DNA from 2 places in the Geobacillus sp. YF-1 genome. Region 1 is predicted to be linked to the other one. Evidence: riboswitches for the same ligand, from Rfam matches in the RefSeq annotation. Region 1 holds a riboswitch; the other holds the start of a gene.
The links. Region 1 has a riboswitch for cobalamin ahead of metE (5-methyltetrahydropteroyltriglutamate--homocysteine S-methyltransferase). Riboswitches for the same ligand answer to the same signal wherever they lie in the genome.

Region 1 (7,740 bases):
TAGGGCAGGATGGACAATATTAGACTGATTTCTTCTGATCAACGAATACCATTATCAGATCTTAGTCGTCATTTTAAAGTGATAGCTGGGCCTGGGGCAGGAAAAACGCATTGGCTTGTAGAGCATATCAAAAATGTTCTTCAAAATGCGGAGAATCTTACATATACTTCAAAAATTGCTTGTATAACATACACAACTGTTGGTGCAGAAGAAGTCCAAAGTCGTTTGGGAATGAATCAGGAAAGGGTTGAGGTATCGACGATTCACAGTTTTCTGTATGCGAACGTTGTAAAGCCGTATGTGTATTTATTAAATGATAATCATGGAAAGAGATTGGTTAATGTTGAGGAGTTAGATGGCCATTATGAAAATATAGCAACAAACGGGAAAATATATCAATGGAAGGTAAAAACAAGAGCTCATTATCTTCAGGATAATAAAAAGCTAAAAGAATATTTAGAACAATTGGATTGGAAGCTCGTAGACGGGCAACTATATCTAAAACCAAGAAAAAACTATCGGATCGGGAAATATTATATTAGAATAGAGGACCTTCCTTTATATAAGCAATTATTTTGGGATGAAGGGGTCATTCATCATGAGGATGTCTTGTATTTCTCTTATAGAATTTTGAAAGAGTTTTCAATTATATTGGAGCATTTAAGTGCAAAATACCCCTATATTTTCTTAGATGAATTTCAAGATACCAATCCAATTCAAACAGAAATAATTAAATGGCTTGGGAATTCAGGCTCAGTGATTGGCGTCGTAGGAGATCCAGCTCAGTCGATTTATGAATTTCAAGGGGCATCCCGTCAAGATTTTATTGATTTCACTCTCCCTAATCAGATTATTTACATGATTGAGAACAATAGGAGATGTGGCAGTAAGATTGTTGATTTTCTAAATCATATTAGAAAAGGAGACCAACTAACGCAAAAGCCGACGAGAGAAAATAGGAATCATGATATATATTTTATTGAATGTACAGATGGTCCATATCAAGCTATAGCAAACTTCAACAATTTGAGGATCAGTTTAGGGCTTGAAAAAGATTATTGTATACTCACCCGAAATAACGACACCGTTAAATTACTACGTAACACAGAAAATAGCGAAGTATGGACAAGCTTCAGTGAGGCAGATTCTTCAAATAGAGAACGTTTTATCAAGTCCATTTTGACTGCATATAAGCTTACATTAGATACTCGGTATGAAGTAGCAATTAAGGAACTAGAAAGATCAATAAAAACTGATCGGCATGGAGAATTAAAGGATCCATTTCAAGAAAATCAAATTATAAGTCCCATTATGAAAAGGAGTCTGGCCGTAGATTTACTTGAATTCTTGGCAAACGATTTGAAAACTTCACTTGATCAATCTTTATTCGAATTCTATAACTCCCTTTCTGATTTTTTTATAGAGAAAGGAATTGCAATAAAGAAAATTTCTAGGGGAAAAATAAAGCAATTTTCCGAATCGATAACTATCAGGAACTTGGTGGATAACCTTATATTGTCCGAAGAGAAAACAACCGAGATAAGGACAATTCATAAAGCAAAAGGAGCAGAATTTGAATCTGTTCTTTTATATCTCCCTGAAGTTAAAGATGTGAATTTGCTCGTCAGTCCTGACATTAATTCTGAGCAAGAGGATACGCGAATTTTATATGTGGCTTTAAGTAGAGCAAAAGATTTATTATGTATTTCATGCCCGCCTCTCAACGACGCAATGATTAAAAAATTAGAGGCTTTGAATGTGAAAAGGAACCATTAAAAATTACAAACTGTCACTCTTTAACTCGCACCCTAATATGTAGACAGCTAATAAATCCCGTCCTGAGAAAATAAAAACTGTCCAGGGACAATAAAAAATGTCCAAGAAGCCGAGCGTGGTTAGGGTTTTGCCTGGATCCATGCTGGGCTTTTCTGTTGATAGGGGGACAGGGTATAGGGCGGAAAGGGTTGAGGGATCAGGTTTTATCCCAATATACCCATCCATTTTTCCTCTCTCCTTACCCCTGCTCCCTATCCCCTCCAGATATTTCCTTGGACATTTCCCAACGTTTCGTTTCCCTCATCCCTTCCCCCTAATTCCCTAAATCATTCCAATTGAACGGACACTTATTATTTTCGTGGTATTTTGTTCCAACTGGTTCCTCAAAACCCGAAAACCCTTGCGGCTGTAGGGAAGAGAGGCGGTGAGGGGAAAGTTGTGGGATGGACATGAATTATTGTCTCTTGACAATGTTGTAACAAAAGGTCAGATGCCGAACCAAAAAGCTGAAAACGAAAAGGCCTGTTGGGTGAGTCTAACAGGCCTTTTTTGTAAATAGGCTACGGTTGACCATTTGGCCGCCTTTACCATACAAAAAGCTTCGCAGATTTTGTTTCCGGCTAGAAAGAAACATAATGGCCAAGCTGTTGTAGCGAAGAACTTTTGGGGAGACATGAACCTACTTGGGTGAATGAGTTTTGAGCACAGCTATTTCAACCAAGGAGTCCGGTTCATGTCTCATTTTTACATATGGTTTGATGTAAATGAAGATAGGTATTCGCCACGCACCTTAGCTTCCTAGAAGGCTGGTGAAAAAACGCTGTTTGCCTTGATCGATGATGGAACGCGTGAACATAGAAGCTGATGCAACCGGTTTTTCTATTTGAGAAACGATTGCGAGAAGCGGTTGCGTGAGTAAATCACCAGCCTCCTAGACAATTCCCCATGTTCCGATTTTGTACCCGCTGTAAACTTTTGGGCTCTTCACCAAAAAAGTAAGAGGATGCTACTAAAGTTCAACTCGGGCTAAAATAGATGGTGCATTTCCCTTGCCAAATCTGAGTAATTGTAGTATACTGAATTTTATAAACCATGATAATATTATTAATCAGGATGACTTGAGAAGCCCCACCTCTAAGCGTCAGTGCAGGTGGTGGGAGGATGTCGCTAAAAACAGCATATCTGATAAGACCAAGCAACAGGTAGTTCACCAATCTGCGTGAACTTTAAAAGGGAAGTTTGGTGAAAATCCAACACGGTCGCGCCACTGTGATGCAGAGCGAGGATCAATAACCCACTGTTCCTTGTTTGGAATGGGAAGGGGATCCACCGCGATGAAGCTAAGTCAGGAGACCTGCCTGTTGTATACACTTTCGACCTACGCGTCATAGGGAGGAGTGGGGGAAAATGAACAAGAGGCACTTCAAGTACCTCAATACAAGCTAGTTATGCCCTCCTTCTGTCTGTCTAGAAGGTGGGCATTTTACTTGTATTGAGGAAAATGACATGGAGGTGCTACGATTGGCAATTCATAGTTCTAATTTAGGTTATCCTCGAATCGGTGAACAACGAGAATGGAAAAAAGCATTGGAGTCATTTTGGAATGGGCAATTGGAAGAAGCCAATCTAATGGAAACGATGAAGACCATTCAACTATCATCCATTAAAAAACAAATGGCAAAAGGAATCGAACTGATACCAATCGGGGACTTTTCATTATACGATCATGTGCTGGATACCGCTTTTATGTTTGGGTATATTCCAAAACGATTTGGCCAAGAAAGTGAGCGCCGATGGGATACTTATTTTGCCATGGCGAGGGGAACAAGCAGCCAGCCGGCTATGGCCATGACAAAATGGTTTAATACCAACTATCACTACATTGTTCCAGAGCTTGATGGCCTACAACCAAGGCTTATGGAAAATTTTCTTTTACGTGATTACCAATTTATCAAAGATAATCTTTCAATTGAAACAAAACCTGTTTTGCTTGGACCTGTCACGTTTTTAATTTTGGCCAAGTTAAGCACAGGAGTACATTGGCATAAGCACCTACAGCTCCTCGTCCCCGTATATATCGAATTGCTTGATGAGTTGTATAGAGCAGGAGTGCGCTGGGTACAAGTTGATGAGCCTATTCTTGTGCAAGAGATTGATGAAGACATAGTGGCCGCTGTTGAATACGTTTATCATTCATTCCATCAAAAAGTACCTGGTGTCCAGCTGATTTTACAAACGTATTTCGAAAGCCTTTCTAATTATCCAGAAATCGTCTCTCTTCCTGTTGCCGGGTTCGGTCTTGATTTCGTTCATGATGACGGTGAAAATTTGTACAACATGAAGAAATATGGGTTTCCAAAAGGGAAATGGCTAGCTGCGGGTATGATCGACGGTCGCAATGTTTGGAAGAGTACACTCGTCCAAAAAGCAGCGCTACTGGAAGAGCTATCGAAGCATACGGAACACTTGATTATTCAACCGTCGTCTAGCCTGCTTTATGTACCGATTACAGTCAAACATGAACACCGTTTACCAAAAGGATTGGTCGATTCATTGGCATTTGCGGATGAAAAGCTTGATGAAGTGCGCCTGCTTGCTGAATACGCCCAAGGGAAACGTTCTTTATCCGATTTGCGTCACTATGATGAACAAACCGGGGAAGCTCTTCGCCTACTTCGAGGCCAGTCTATAAAAAAAACGATGCACCCCATTGAGCAAACGGAACGTCCTCCCTATGCAAAGCGAAGGCAAGCACAGCAACAACATCTAAAATTGCCGCTTTTGCCTACTACGACGATCGGGAGTTTTCCACAGACCCGCGAAGTGCGGCAAGCGCGGCTGAAGCGGAAAAAACAAGAATGGGACGAAAAGCAATATCAAACCTTTATCCGTAAACAAATCGCAAAGTGGATAGAAATTCAAGAAAAACTCGAACTTGACGTTCTTGTTCATGGTGAATTTGAACGAACAGATATGGTAGAGTTCTTTGGTGAAAAATTAGGAGGTATCGCCTGCACGACAAACGGATGGGTGCAGTCATACGGATCGCGTTGCGTCCGTCCCCCAATCATATTTGGGGATGTTGTCCATCTTTGTCCTATAACTGTTGAAGAGAGTGTTTACGCTCAATCGCTAACAGAAAAACCGGTGAAAGGGATGTTGACGGGTCCTGTCACTTTGTACAATTGGTCATTTGTTCGTCGGGATCTGCCTCGCTCCGCGGTGCTGAATCAACTCGCTTTGGCAGTCCGTCAAGAAGTGTTGGCGCTTGAACAGGCGGGAATCCGCATCATTCAAGTTGATGAACCTGCACTAAGAGAAGGGTTGCCGCTCAAAAGACAAAAACAGCCGGCTTATTGGCAGGAAGCGGTATATGCCTTTCGTTTAGCGACATCGGCTGTTCGTTTAGAAACGCAAATTCATACACACATGTGCTACTCAGATTTTTCGGAAATGATCGACATCATTGATGATCTAGATCCCGATGTCATTTCGATTGAAGCCGCGCGGAGCGGAGGAGAGCTGTTATCTTTATTTGAAATCCATACGTATCGCAAGCAAATCGGACTGGGGGTGTATGACATTCATAGCCCTCGCATCCCGAGCAGAGATGAGATTCTCATTCAGCTTGAGAGAGCGTTGCGTGTCCTGCGGCCTGACCAATTTTGGGTGAATCCTGATTGCGGATTAAAAACCCGTACGGAGAAAGAAGCGATCGCCAGCTTGCAAGCGATGGTTGCCGCGGCAAAGGAGATGCGTAACCGTCTTTTCGTCTCTCTTCAAGGAGGGGATCAGGATGATAGCAAGCGCTGAACAGTCGAAAACGATTCAGACTAGATTGGTGCTCCCGTCCGATACGAATCATCTTGGTACCATTTTTGGTGGAACGGTGCTGGCGTACATTGACGAAATTGCGGCAATTTGCGCTATGCGTCATGCCCGAAGAGCAGTGGTCACCGCCTCCATTGACAAGATTGACTTTATTTCTTCTGCCAAAATTGGCGACATCTTAAAGCTGGAAGCATTCGTGTATTCCACCGGTCGTACGTCTATGAAAGTATTTGTAAAAGTTGAAACCGAAGATTTATTTACTGGCGAACATCATTTAACAACCACTTGTTTTCTCACGATGGTGGCGATTGATGAAAACAAAAAGCCTTGTCCTGTTCCGACTGTCATTGTAGGGGAAAAAGAGGAACAACTCGTGCAATATTATTTAAAAGCAAACCGATAAGATCGATCTCACATTTCCCACCCTTCCGACGAAAATCGGGAGGATTTTTTTATCTTCCTGTCGAATAAAACCTTGAAACACAAGGAACGCAAAGGAGTTTGCCCGTCATGGACGTTGGAATTCGGGCCATTTATGAAAGTTCTTAATTTGAATAGAATAAGCACTCTGTTCAAAGATCTTAACCTTCCTCAGTTGATGGATCATCTCGTTCCCGTGAATCCGCAATGCCAACCTCGAGCCGGTGACGTTGTCGGCCTAATCACCTTGGATATCTTGAGCGGCCGGCAAGCGCTCGTTCATGGGGAACAATGGGCGCATGACATCGATTGGCCGAAGCGGATTCGGCTAGGACTGGAGCCGTCTTGGTTCAACGACGATGCCATCGCGCGTCATTGGGATCGACTGTATGAGGCGAATCTCCATCAAGTTAAAAACGCGTTCAAACTGCTGAGAAAGCTTGATAAATCAACAAATATCACACTTTTGGCTTTTCACTCAATAAGTGAACATCCGAAACTGGGCTAAACCCTTGATATGATTATGTTTTACGGTTTTTTTGATGAGCTGCTGTCACGGATTCAGGTAAACTCGTTTTGAAAAAATAGGTATTTTCTGCAATGAAATTTGTGGAAAATACGGATGTTTTTTGTAAATGCTTTTGGTATAGTGAAGGTGAAACCGGCCGGTTGCAAATAGCCAATCTGTTTAAACCTTTCCACCCCTTCCCGATGGGACGGGGTATCACTTTTCGTTGCGGATGATTGATCAAGGAAGGAATGAGGTCCGTGCATAAGAGAATTGTTGTCGCTGTTTCAGCCGTGCAGTTTGCCCTTTTAGCCCTAGTGGCGGTCATCATTTCTGATATACACGACCGCTTTTTTCCGGAACAGTTGGGAGTGAAAGCCAAGGTGACATTGGATTTCAGCCAATCCGGCCTGTCCGATGAGGAGGCCTTTCGACAGCTTGGATCCATCAGCGACCGATTAGGGCTGGGTCTGATGAAGGTGGCCCCGGATTTGCGAGGGGATCAGTCAGGCCAAGTTTTTGTTAAAGTGGGAGCGCACGGCTCTTTTCCGAAGCAAATCCAGCGTTTCGGCAATCAACCTGACGCTGAAATTCGCGACAACGGGGCGCTAGTTCATTCGTTCGCCAATGGCGACTATTTGGTGACTGGAAAAACGGATCGCATTGCCGAGTTTAAAGATTGGCTGACGTCACGCCGGGTTGATCAGCAATGGAACGAAGAAACGCTCATCACCATTTTTCAGTTTCTCACTCTGCAGAGCGATTTCGGCGTGACGCTGCTCGCCGTTTCCGCACTGATGGTGTCACTGGCCTTGTATTGGCTGGCGGTCAAGGCAAGGGGGCGAGCGCTGCGCGTGTTGGCCGGTGTGGCGCATTCAATGCGAGGACTTCGTCCGTTTTCTCATGGCGATGGTTTCTGCTGCCGCGCTGTTGGATGTGTTGGCCTTCGTTTACGTGGGTTTCGCTTATGGTTGGGGCTTTGTGCCTTATTATGCCAAGGTGTTGCTTTTGGCCGAATGGATCGTCATCTTCCTGACTATGACCTGCACCTTGGCTCTCTCGGCCGCCTCATGGCCAAGCCCTGCGATGTTGGCGATGCGGGAGCCGGCCGTCAAAAGTTTGGCGAAAAGTTCGGCGGTTCTGAAAATCGCCACGTTCGCCCTCGTTCTCGCCACAGTCGCGCCGGCCTTCGCCGCATATACGGA
Region 2 (7,740 bases), 730 kb from region 1:
GGAACAAGGCGGCCGCACGTTTTTCGCTTCGGAGAAGAAAAGCCTTTTGCTTGCGCTTGGGGAGGAAACGGTAGATCATGAATCGCTCCAGCATTATTTAACCTTCCAATACGTCCCCGAACCATCGACGATGTCGGCCGGTATTTCGAAGTTGGAGCCGGGGCATTATATCAAGAAACGAGTCGGTGAACCGCTCACGATTCATCGCTATTGGAAGCCGTTTTTCCGCCCTGTTCGCCAGTCGGAGGAGGAATTGGTTGAGAACATCCGCACGGCGTTGGTTGATTCGGTCCGTGTCCATATGCGCAGCGATGTGCCGGTCGGGGCGTTTTTGTCGGGCGGCATTGATTCCTCGTTTATCGTGGCGATCGCCAAACAGTTTCATCCGGATTTAAAGACGTTTTCGGTCGGGTTTGAGCGGCAAGGGTTCAGCGAAATCGATGTGGCCAAGGAGACGGCTGAGAAGCTGGGCGTAGACAATATCAGCTATGTCATTTCGCCGCAGGAGTATATGGACGAGCTGCCGAAAATTATGTGGCATATGGATGATCCGTTGGCGGATCCGGCTGCGGTGCCGCTGTATTTTGTCGCCCGTGAAGCGAGAAAGCATGTTACTGTGGTGCTTTCCGGCGAGGGGGCGGACGAGCTGTTTGGCGGCTATAACATTTATCGTGAACCAGAGTCGTTGCGGTGGTTGGAGCGGATGCCGGGAGCGGTGAAGAGCGTGCTGCGCTTCATCGCCAAGTGGCTTCCCGACGGGGTGAAAGGGAAGAGCTTTTTAGAGCGCGGCACGACCCCGCTTGAAAAACGGTATATCGGGAACGCCAAAATATACAGTGAAGCGGAAAAGGCGGCCTTGCTCAAAACGTATGAAAAAGGCCGTGAGTATACAACGGTGACCGCGCCGCTCTATCAAGAAACCGTTCATTATCCGCCGGTCAACCGGATGCAGTACATTGATCTCCATACATGGCTGAGAGGCGATATTTTAGTTAAGGCCGATAAAATGACGATGGCGCATTCGCTTGAGTTGCGGGTGCCGTTTTTGGACAAAGCGGTGTTTGCAGCAGCTGCTACGATCGCTCCGGAGATGAAAACCGCCAACGGCACGACGAAATATATTTTGCGCAAAGCGGCCGAAGGCATCGTGCCGGATCATGTATTAAACCGAAAAAAATTAGGATTTCCTGTGCCGATTCGTCATTGGTTGAGAAACGAAATGTATGATTGGGCGAAACAGCTTATTCACGACAGCGAAACGGACCACTTGTTCCATAAAGACGTGCTGTATCGCTTGCTCGATGAGCATGCGCAGCAGAAAGCGGACCATAGCCGCAAGCTGTGGACGGTGTTGGCGTTTATGATTTGGCATCAAGTGTATGTAGAGCGAGCCTATGATTTTGTTTCATCTGGACAAAAGGAAAAGCCGCTGGCGCCTGCTTTTGAGGCGTAAGGGGGAACAGGACGAGGCGTCCCGGAATTCGGCCGGGGCGTCTGTCTGTTTTGGCCCGAAAACTATAAGGGGCGGTGATTGACTCGCGCAACTGCTTCTCGGAATCGTTTCTCCAATAGAAAAGTCTTGCAACACTGCACACTTTTATTCATTGACCAAAGGAAACCAATGTTTTTCAACGGCCTTCTAAGGATTGATTGAGAAAATCTCGCTTGTCCCTTGCAATTCTTGTTGTTTTAGTATATGCTTGTTCCATCAGGATGATCATCCACTATATATTGATTTATTTGCTTTTTCAAACAACTATATATCGTTGTGCCAAGCAATGGTGTCCATCAGGACTTAATAGGGAATCCGGTGTGAATCCGGAACTGCCCCCGCAACTGTATGTGCGGACGAAATGGGATGGCCACTGGCGGCAAGAGCCATTTAGCGCCGCTGGGAAGGACCCAAAGTAGGACGATGCACGAGTCAGGAGACCTGCCTTGCTTGGAACGTTTCATGTTCTTCGGGGTGTGAGAAGATGAAACGATAGGGGAAAAGAAAAAGGGAGTTCGTCTGCCTTTTTCCGTCTGTCGTTTCATCCGCTCGCCTGCCCGAGCGGATTTTTTTATGGAGGAGAGGGGAAACGAATGACAGTGTCGACGAAATCAATTGTTGTCGATGATCAAGGAAAAGAGAAATCATTTTCGCGCGAGGAGTTTGCTAGGTTGGTGGAGCAGGCGGCGGCCGACTTTGTCCGTCTGTCGCTCGAGGAATATGAAGAACGTGTATGGCAGCTTCTCAGCCGAAAAGAGATGGTCACCTTCCGGCAGCTATATCAAACCGCCATTTTGGAAGGGCTGTCGTATATTAGTGAGGAGGAGCCGGAATGGACGTTTGTGTGCGCCCGCCTGTATTTGCAACAACTGTACCGCGAGGCAGCACGGCAGCGCGGGTACGAGGAGCGCAAGCGGTATGGCGATTTCTACTCGCTCCTTGTTGCGCTGACGGAACAAGGAGTATATCATCCGCTGCTGCTTGAACGTTATACGAAAGAAGAAATTGAGTCCATCGGTGCGTTTCTTGATCCGGAGAAGGACAAGTTGTTTACGTACATAGGGTTGCGCACGCTTGCGGATCGGTATTTGGCCCGCGATTATGAGCGGCGGTTGTATGAGTTGCCGCAGGAGCGATTTTTGATTATCGCCATGACGCTTATGGCCAATGAACCACAGCAGCGGCGGCTTGAGTTGGTGAAGGAAGCGTATTGGGCGTTAAGCAACCTATACATGACCGTGGCGACGCCGACGCTTGCCAACGCCGGGAAGTCATACGGCCAGCTGTCGAGCTGCTTTGTCGACACGGTCGATGACAGTTTGCAAGGGATTTACGACAGCAACACCGACATCGCCAATTTATCGAAATCGGGCGGCGGCATTGGGGTCTATTTAGGGAAAATCCGGTCGCGCGGCAGCGACATTAAAGGATTCAAAGGGGTCTCCTCCGGCGTCATCCCGTGGATGAAGCAGCTGAACAACACAGCGGTGAGCGTCGATCAGCTTGGGCAGCGAAAGGGAGCTATTTCCGTCTATTTGGATGTGTGGCATAAAGATATTTTTGCGTTTCTCGATGCGCGGCTCAACAACGGCGACGAACGGCTGCGGACGCATGACTTGTTCACCGGCGTTTGCATCCCTGATTTGTTCATGGAAATGGTCGAACAGCGCGGCGACTGGTATTTGTTTGATCCGCATGAAGTGCGGACGGTGATGGGATTTAGTTTGGAAGACTTTTATGATGAGGAAAAAGGGAAGGGCAGCTTTCGGGAGAAATATTGGCAATGCGTCAACGAACCGAGGCTGTCGAAAGAAAAAGTGCCGGCGATCGAAGTGATGAAAAGCATTATGCGCAGCCAGCTCGAGTCGGGGACGCCGTTTATGTTTTACCGCGATGAAGTGAACCGACAAAATCCGAATCGCCATCTCGGGATGATTTACTGCAGCAACCTTTGCACGGAAATCGCGCAAAACCAAAGCCCGACGGTGATGAAGCGGCAATATGTGAAAGACGGAGTGATTGTGATCGAAAAAATCCCGGGCGATTTTGTCGTCTGCAATTTATCGTCGATCAACTTGGCGCGTGCGGTGACCGATGGGGTGTTGGGGCGGCTCATCCCGATTCAAATGCGGATGCTTGATAATGTCATTGATTTAAATCACATTCCGGTGCTGCAGGCCGGTTTGACGAACGAAAAATACCGCGCTGTCGGGCTTGGCACTTTTGGCTGGCATCATTTGCTGGCGTTAAAAGGCATTCGCTGGGAGTCAGAGGAAGCGGTCCGCTACGCCGATGAACTGTATGAAACGATCGCGTATTTGGCGATTCAAGCGAGCATGGAGCTCGCCAAAGAAAAAGGGAGCTACCCGGCGTTTGCCGGATCGGATTGGCAGACGGGCGCTTATTTCGAACGGCGCGGCTACCAAAGCCACGGCGAGCTCGATTGGGACCGACTCAAGAGCAATGTGGCCCGCTACGGGGTGCGCAACGGCTATATCATGGCCATTGCGCCCAACGCCTCGACGTCGATCATCGCCGGCAGCACGGCGAGCATCGATCCGATTTTCTTAAAAGTGTATGCCGAGGAAAAGAAAGATTATAAAATTCCTGTGACCGTGCCGGATCTAAACGAACAGACGACATGGTATTACAAATCGGCGTACCATATCGACCAACGTTGGAGCATCAAGCAAAACGCCGCGCGCCAGCGCCATGTCGACCAAGCCATCTCGTTTAACTTCTACGTCATGAATACGATCAAGGCAAAGGAGCTGCTCGATTTGCATTTGACAGCGTGGAAGTCGGGGTTGAAAACGACGTATTACGTGCGTTCGACATCGGGGACGATCGAAGAGTGCGATTCGTGCGCGAGCTGACCGGGGCCAAAAGAGGCTCACTTCCTTGTGCCAGAGAGGCGTAGGCGGTTGGCCGCGCGCACGATACTTATATAAACTGCAACTTGGTTTTCCATGGCATTGTTGCTCTTCTTGTCACCGTGCCAGCTTGTCAGGTGATCAAGATGGGACATGGAGATCAGAAATTCTTTTATAGAAAACGAAAGGGAGGAATGGACGATGACGATCGGCTTAGTCAAACGGCCCATTATGGATCCGGAGGCGCCGAACCGTTCGACGGGCATCATCAACGGCCGCTGCTCGAATGTGTTGAATTGGGATGATCTCGCCTATCCGTGGGCGTATGCCAAATATAAGCGAATGCTCGCCAATTTTTGGACGCCGTTTGAAATCAATATGGCGCAAGATGTGAAGCAGTTTCCGCAATTAACGGCCCGCGAGCAGGAGGCCTTTTTGAAAATCATCGGTCTTCTGGCGCTGCTTGACAGCATCCAAACCGATTACGCCGGACGTGTCGCTGATTACATTACGGACCCGAGCATCAACGCGCTCATGATTATGCTCGCCCAGCAGGAAGTCATTCACAACCATTCGTATTCATACGTGCTTTCGAGCCTTGTGCCGAAAGCGAAGCAAGATGAAGTATTCGACTTTTGGCGGAACGAACCGACGCTGCGCAAGCGGAACGATTTTGTGACGAATGGCTACAAGGCGTTTGCGGAAGAGCCGAATGTGGAAAACTTGTTGCGCTCGATCGTTTTTGACGTCATTTTAGAAGGACTGTTTTTCTACTCAGGGTTTGCGTTCTTCTACAACCTCGCACGCCAGCAAAAAATGGTGGCGACGAGCACGATGATCAATTACATCAACCGTGACGAGCACATTCATGTCGATTTGTTTGCGAAAATTTTCAAAGAAGTGTTGAACGAATATCCGGAATATCGGACGTCGGAGTTGGCGGATTTTGTCCGGGAAACGTTTACGAAAGCGGCTGAGCTGGAGATCGAATGGGCGCGGGAAATCATCGGCCATGAGATCGATGGCATCGACTTGGCTGATTTGGAGGCGTACATTAAGTTTTACGCCAACGTCCGCGCCCACCAGCTTGGGTTTGACCGCCCGTTCGACGGCTATCGGACGAACCCGCTTCGCTGGATTAAAGCGTATGAAGAAGTCGACCTTGGCAAATCCGACTTTTTCGAACAAAAGCCGCGCCAATATACGAAAGTGCAAGTGGACAACGGATTTGATGAGTTGTAATGATAGAGAAGCCACGTTTGACAACAGTCAGCGTGGCTTTTTTGTCAGGCAAGGCGCCTTTGGCTTGATTTGCCGTTTTTTGAACGAATAGGAGCGAGCGTTTTGGCAGGACAGATGGCCAAGCAGTCTGCAAACATGGGCGAGAAACTACGTGAAGCTGTCGTTGCGGTTGAACAACAGATGGCCAAGCAGTCTGCAAACGTGAGGGGACGATGAGGATATAAGCGGGCGTTCGATGGGGGCTGTGCTGTTGGCGCGCAAAGCAGCTCACCTGATTCAAGGGTGAGCTGTTTTCGTTCAGAGGAGAAGAGTCAGGCAATGAAAGAGGAAGAAAAGAGACGATAGCGTGGCCCATCCCACGTCACCTTTTGGCCCCGTCCGGAATAAAACAGAATCAGGAACATTGCCCACTTGATATAGGACGCGATTCCGGCGATAATGGAAGCGGTATGGAATGAATGCCGCTGGGCGGCACGGAAGACGTAAAGAAGGTGGCAGAACGATGGAACGTGCAGAACATCTTTATCAAAGACTCGTACAGATTTGTGGTGAACGAAATGTCCTTCGCGATGAGCCGATGAAAAACCATACATTGGTGCGGATCGGCGGCAAGGCCGATTTTCTCGTCTGGCCGGAGACGTATGAGCAAGTCATTGAGGTGTTGCGGCTGAAAGAAGAGTACGGCCTGCCGTTTACGCTTCTTGGCAACGGTTCGAACGTCATTATCCGCGACGGTGGGCTGCGCGGCATCGTCATGCAGCTGAAGCATTTGAACCGCATTTGGCGTGAAGGAAACAACGTGATCGCCCAAAGCGGAGCCGATATTAAAGCGGTGTCGCGGTTCGCGCTCGAACAACACCTTACCGGGTTGGAGTTTGCCTGCGGCATTCCGGGGTCGGTCGGCGGGGCGATTATGATGAACGCTGGAGCGTACGGCGGTGAAGTGAAAGATGTGCTTGACCATGTCAAAGTGGCAACGCTTGCCGGTGAGTTGAAAACGTTGAAAAAGGAAGAGCTGGAGCTTGGCTATCGAACAAGCTTGATCAGCCGGACGCATGATATTGTGCTCGAAGTGGTCTTTGCGCTCCAGCCGGGCGACTATAAGCAGATCAAGGCAAAAATGGATGATTTAACCTTTCAGCGCGAATCGAAACAGCCGCTGGAGTATCCGTCGGTCGGAAGCGTGTTTAAGCGTCCGCCGGGCTATTTTGCCGGCAAGCTCATCCAAGACAGCGGCCTTCAGGGAAAAGGATTCGGCGGCGCCGAAGTGTCGACGAAACATGCGGGATTCATTATTAACAAAAACAATGCGACCGCTGCCGATTACATTGCGACGATCGAAATGGTGCGCAAAACAGTGAAAGAAAAATTCGGGGTCGATCTGGAGTTGGAAGTCAAAATTATTGGCGAGGAATGAAGGAAGATCCGAATCCGGTTTGCGGGTTCGGATTTTTTCATTTTGACGAGAGGAAAAATGAAACCGACCGCCAATAGGTAAGAAAAGGGGTTATGAATGGAGGAAGAGGATGAAGCTTTGTTTTATTATCAACCCAGCCGCCCAAAACGGCCGGTCCGTGTCCGTTTGGAAGCAGCTGCAACCGCAGCTGGATCGGGAAGGAATCGCCTATCAGGCGTATTGGACGAGCCGAAAGGGAGAGGGAAAGGACATCGCCCGCCGCATCGGCGCGGAACGTGTTGAACCGACGGTGATCGCGGCTGTCGGGGGCGATGGGACGGTGCATGAAGTGGTGAACGGCGCGGGCATGTTTCCGCACGTGGCGATAGGCTGCATTCCCGCCGGAACGGGAAATGATTTTGTTCGCGGTTTCCGTCTGGCCCGAAAACCGAAACAGGCGCTCCAACGGCTGATCAATGGCGCTCGGTCCGGCAAGGCTTGGACTTTCGATCTCGGCCGTTTTGCCAGCCGCATCGTGCCGGACGGCGTGTTTGCCAGCAGCATCGGCTGCGGGTTTGACGCCCACATCGCCCGCGCGGTCAACCGCTCGAAATGGAAGGGAAGGCTGAATCGCTTCGGGCTTGGCGCGCTTACTTATGCCGTTTATTTAGTGAAAGAGCTGTTTTGCTATCAACCAACGAACCTCGAACTTTTCATTGACGGACGGGCTTATTCGT

Region 2: another riboswitch for cobalamin. It lies ahead of ACTVIM_RS04565 (ribonucleoside-diphosphate reductase subunit alpha); the one in region 1 lies ahead of metE (5-methyltetrahydropteroyltriglutamate--homocysteine S-methyltransferase).

Annotation. Positions count from the first base shown of each region.
Region 1 is NZ_CP199850.1:171,295-179,034, forward strand. Features, by position in the region: gene ACTVIM_RS00955 (hypothetical protein) at 1-23, shown strand, start outside; gene ACTVIM_RS00960 (ATP-dependent helicase) at 10-1,776, shown strand; cobalamin riboswitch at 2,960-3,152, shown strand; gene metE (5-methyltetrahydropteroyltriglutamate--homocysteine S-methyltransferase) at 3,283-5,589, shown strand; gene ACTVIM_RS00970 (acyl-CoA thioesterase) at 5,573-6,010, shown strand; partial or broken gene ACTVIM_RS00975 (DUF4277 domain-containing protein) at 6,118-6,443, shown strand; gene ACTVIM_RS00980 (hypothetical protein) at 6,772-7,740, shown strand, end outside.
Region 2 is NZ_CP199850.1:899,306-907,045, forward strand. Features, by position in the region: gene asnB (asparagine synthase (glutamine-hydrolyzing)) at 1-1,453, shown strand, start outside; cobalamin riboswitch at 1,762-1,955, shown strand; gene ACTVIM_RS04565 (ribonucleoside-diphosphate reductase subunit alpha) at 2,086-4,368, shown strand; gene ACTVIM_RS04570 (ribonucleotide-diphosphate reductase subunit beta) at 4,567-5,607, shown strand; gene murB (UDP-N-acetylmuramate dehydrogenase) at 6,110-7,024, shown strand; gene ACTVIM_RS04580 (diacylglycerol/lipid kinase family protein) at 7,134-7,740, shown strand, end outside.